Regions from separate parts of the Idiomarina sp. UBA3176 genome, predicted to be linked through region 2. Evidence: predicted binding sites of a transcription regulator. Region 2 holds the regulator's gene; the other holds the start of a gene.

Region 1 (2,476 bases), on a different contig from region 2:
CGCGAGTTCGGCTGCTGGCGCAAATGCATGGCGGGGGTCATGAGCGTGGCATGCGCTCAGGCACGTTACCAACTCACCAAATTGTCGGTATGGGTGTAGCGGCGGAACTGGCTCTTAACGAGCTGGAACTGGAGCCCGCACGAATTGAAAACTTGCGTCAGCGACTATGGAAAGGGGTTAGCCAGTTAGAAGGTGTAACTTTGAATGGCTCTGACCAGCAACGGGTTCCGCATATTACTAACATCAGTTTTGCCGGAGTTGATGGTGAACTGTTGCTAATGGCGTTAAAAGATCTTGCGCTCTCATCGGGCTCGGCCTGTACGTCGGCCAGTGTTGAACCCTCGTATGTGTTAAGAGCATTAGGCGTTGAACATGAGCTGGCAATGAGTTCATTGCGCTTTAGTATTGGGCGTTACACGTCCGAAGCAGATATCGATAGTGCGGTAGAGCTTATCCACCGCACTATCGGAACCTTAAGAGGCGCTGCTTAGTCCTTAAGCAGGCCAGCAAAGGTTTTACGGAACTTAGCCAGCTTCGGTGAAATTACCGCCTGACAATACGGGTTTTCCGGGTTTCTGGCGTAGTAGTTTTCGTGGTAATTCTCTGCCGGGTAAAAAGTCCCTAACTCAGTCACTTCCGTTACGATAGGAGCTGCAAATGCTGCATCGGCTTCAAGTTCCGCAATAATACTTTCCGCTTCACGTTTTTGCGCGTCGTTATGATAAAAAATTGATGTGCGATATTGAGTACCCACATCGTTACCCTGACGATTCACCTGAGTTGGATCGTGCAAAGTGAAAAAGATTTCTAAGATTTGACGGTAAGAGATCTGCTCTGGATCGTACTGGAGTTGTGCAACTTCGGCATGTCCTGTTTCGCCACTGCAAACCTGCTCGTAAGTTGGATCGATGGTATGCCCGCCAGTGTAGCCCGATTTAACCGACTGAATGCCTTTTACCTGAAGGAAGGCTGACTCAACACACCAGAAGCAACCCCCACCAAGAGTGGCTTGTTCATATTCATTGTTCGCCATGTCAGAACTCCTTATCGTCAAATAGACGTCTATATGGCTATATAAGTTCTCTCATCCTAGCTGAGAATGAATGAAAAAACAATCACTGGGTATTCGATTTCTGCGCCGATCTCACGTATAATCCGCGCGACTGATTTATCCCTTAATTTTATTGGAGTTTATAACCATGGCTTTAGAGCGCACTCTATCAATTATCAAGCCTGATGCAGTTGCAAAAAACTTAATCGGCGCTATCTATAACCGTTTTGAATCTGCTGGTCTTCGCATTGTTGGTGCTAAAATGATGCACTTAAGCAAAGAACAGGCAGAAGGTTTCTACGCAGAACACAAAGAACGTCCTTTCTTTGGCGCTTTGGTTGAATTCATGACTTCAGGCCCTATCGTTGTTCAGGTTCTTGAAGGTGAAGACGCTGTACGTAAGAACCGCGACATCATGGGTGCTACGAATCCTGCAGAAGCACTGGCAGGAACTATTCGTGCCGACTATGCTGAAACTATAGACGAAAATGCGGTACATGGTTCAGATGCAACTGAATCTGCTGCACGTGAAATCTCTTACTTCTTCAGCGACGAAGAAGTTTGCCAGCGCACTCGCTAAGACTGTATTCGAATGTAGCCTGATGCTATTGCATCAGGTGATAGCCTGACGGAAACGTCAGGCTGCATCAGAAAACCGGAGCTTTATGACCAACGCAATAGATAAAAAAGTGAACTTACTCGACCTGAATCGTGAGGGAATTAAAGAGTTCTTTCGTGAAATGGGTGAGAAACCATTTCGTGCTGAACAAGTAATGAAGTGGCTGTATCACTTTTGTGTCGATGACTTTGATGAGATGACCAATCTTAATAAAGCCTTGCGTGAAAAGCTCAAGCAAGTCGCTGAAATACGCGCGCCTGAAGTTCGCGAACAGCAGCAGTCATCGGACGGTACGATTAAGTTCGCCATGACCCTGTTTGACGGTCAGGACGTGGAAACAGTATGGATACCCGAGGGTGATCGCGCTACTTTGTGCGTGTCTTCTCAGGTTGGTTGTGCATTAGAATGCACTTTCTGCTCAACCGGGGCTCAAGGCTTTAACCGTAACCTCAGTGTGGCAGAAATCATCGGTCAGGTATGGCGGGTGAATCAGCTGTTAGGGGCTTATGGCAAGACCGGAATTAAACCCGTAACGAACGTGGTTATGATGGGCATGGGGGAACCTTTGCTTAACTTAAACAATGTAGTTCCGGCAATGGAGCTAATGTTAGATGACCTGGGTTTCGGTTTATCCAAACGCCGCGTTACGTTAAGTACTTCAGGTGTTGTTCCTGCGTTGGAAAAACTGCGTGAACGCATTGATGTGATGTTGGCTATTTCGTTGCACGCGCCAGACGATGAGTTGCGCAACGAGATTGTACCTATTAATAAGAAGTACAATATTGAAGAATTTCTGGCATCCAGCC
Region 2 (2,476 bases):
TTAATTAAATGTGGCGCACAACGCGAGCACATTTATATGCTCGACTCAAAGGGCGTTATCCATACTCGTCGCGATGACTTAAACGAATACAAGCAGCTGTTTGCCAACAACACCGACAAACGGACACTAAAAGACGTTATTGAAGGTGCCGATATCTTCGTGGGGGTTTCAGGGCCAAACTTACTCAGCGCAGAAGAGTTGAAACTTATGGCGCCTAACCCGGTTCTGTTTGCCTGCTCTAACCCAGACCCGGAGATTAAACCAGAAACCGCTATGGCGGCGCGTGATGACCTGATAATGGGAACCGGACGCTCGGACTACCCGAACCAGGTGAACAACGTTTTATGCTTCCCGTTTATGTTCCGCGGTGCATTAGATGTGCGCGCTACTGCTATTAATGACGAAATGAAGGTTGCAGCGGTGGAGGCCATTCGCCAGCTGGCGAAAGAGCCTGTTCCGGAATCAGTATTAAAAGCGGCCGGTGTCAAAGAGTTAACCTTCGGTCGTGATTATATTATTCCCAAGCCAATTGACCCGCGCTTGTGCCCACGGGTATCGCGCGCCGTTGCCGAAGCTGCGGTGAAGTCCGGCGCAGCTAAAATCGATTTACCGAAAAATTATATGCAGGATTAATCGTCGAGCTCTTCGTCGGTTGGAATAGGTAATCCCCGGGCTTCCAGCTCTTCACGCACAGCTTTGGGGATTTTATTCGGGTTGGATTTTTGCAAATCTTCATCTTCCGGCAGCGGCTGACCGGTAAAAGCGTGTAAAAACGCCTCACACAGCAGTTCGCTGTTGGTAGCATGGCGCAGATTATTAATTTGGCGACGGGTTCGTTCATCGGTCAATACTTTTAACACGCGCGTGGGTATTGAGACCGTAACTTTTTTCACCTGCTGACTCTTACGACCGTGTTCAGCATAAGGGTAAATATATTCGCCGTTCCATTTCATTGTTATTGTCCCGCTATATAACAAAACCACATAAGTTATAATGAATTGTACCCGAATGAACGACCCCGTCAAATTTTATCCGTCTAGATGGCTAAAAGTTGCTGACATTTGCCTGACAATATTTTAGCCTTAGTAGCAGTAATCTAATTCAAGCGAGTAGTTAAGGAAGGCGGAATGACCACAACTCAGCTCACAGAAGAGCAAAAGCAAGCCGTTGCCGACAGCGTTCAGGTGCATAAGTTTGGCGGCAGCAGTCTTGCCGATGCGTTCTGCTATCGCCGCGTTGCCAGAATTGTAACCGAGTACGCGGGTGCCAGCGACTTAGTCGTTGTTTCCGCAGCCGGAGATACAACCAACCGCATTCTTGCCATTATTAATGCCAAAGCGCAGCCGGGCGACACCGCCAGCATTCTGCTCGATCAATTAGAGAGTTTTCAGCAAGGACTGATCACCGAATTATTAAGCGGCGACTTACAAAAACAGTTGCTACTGCAATCGCAAAAAGACTTCACCCGCTGGCGTCGTTGGTTAGTCGGCGACGAAGCCATTAGCCATAACGCCGAGTTACTGTCGTACGGCGAACTCTGGTCTGCCCGCTTGTTATCAGCTTTACTGCAAAAACAGGGTACCCGCGCCGACCACATTGATGCCCGGGACTTTTTACTCGCGGCAGACGCTCCTGAACCCGTTATTCAGGTAGAACACTCGCGTGAAAAACTATTACAAAGAGTGGCTCCTCACTCGGGCACCCGCTTTATTGTTACCGGCTTTATTGCCCGCGGTTTAAACGGCGAGAGTTTAACTCTGGGGCGTAACGGCAGCGACTATTCAGCAACCTTAGTCGGCAGCCTGCTGGATACACGTCAGGTTACTATCTGGAAAGATGTTGCCGGCGTTTACTCGGCAGACCCGCGCAAAGTTGAGCGCGTGGTGAGCTTACCGACATTAGACTGGACCGAAGCCGAAGAACTGGCGCGTCTTGGCAGTCCGGTTCTGCACCCAAGAACCTTTCAGCCGGTTGACCGTCAACGCATGGTCATTTCCGTTCGCTCCAGTTTAAAAGTAGAAAATCAGCAAACTCGCATTGGTCAGTTCCAGAATACCCAGCCCCGCGGAAAAGTCTTCACTTCTCTGTCTGAGGTGGTGCTGTTTAAGGTTGAGCTGCACGATAAAGCCTTAGTAAAACGTCTGGATGAACTGGAATTAGAGCCGCTGGTCAGCTGGACCGAGCCGGAAAATCATCAGCAGTATCTGGTGTTTCACCAAAACCACTTAGACTACCTGACCGGCTGGTTAGACAGTCTGGGCGCGGGTGATGCCATTACTCAAATTCGCGGCTATTCCATGCTGGCCATTGTCGGTAACCGCATTCAGGAAACCGACCAGTTCTCGACCTTTAAACTGCAACTTTCCGAACAAAAAGTGCGGCGCTTTGCGCTGACGCAAAACGGTGACTCTGCTGTTGCTATTCTGGAGCAAAAGCTTGATAACCGCTTACTTAATCGCTTGCACAGCCAATTATT

Evidence for each region. Region 2 encodes MetJ, which represses methionine synthesis genes. Its sites were predicted from a motif close to TAGACGTCTAGACGTCTA; they were not measured.
Region 1: the regulator MetJ is predicted to act here: its motif matches at 1,056-1,073, upstream of msrA (peptide-methionine (S)-S-oxide reductase MsrA).

The regions. Positions count from the first base shown of each region.
Region 1 covers NZ_DEXU01000007.1:38,704-41,179, forward strand. The annotation lists gene B2U97_RS03320 (IscS subfamily cysteine desulfurase) at 1-491, shown strand, start outside; gene msrA (peptide-methionine (S)-S-oxide reductase MsrA) at 488-1,033, opposite strand; gene ndk (nucleoside-diphosphate kinase) at 1,200-1,631, shown strand; gene B2U97_RS03335 (bifunctional tRNA (adenosine(37)-C2)-methyltransferase TrmG/ribosomal RNA large subunit methyltransferase RlmN) at 1,717-2,476, shown strand, end outside.
Region 2 covers NZ_DEXU01000002.1:41,638-44,113, forward strand. The annotation lists gene B2U97_RS00495 (malic enzyme-like NAD(P)-binding protein) at 1-633, shown strand, start outside; gene metJ (met regulon transcriptional regulator MetJ) at 630-953, opposite strand; gene B2U97_RS00505 (bifunctional aspartate kinase/homoserine dehydrogenase II) at 1,128-2,476, shown strand, end outside.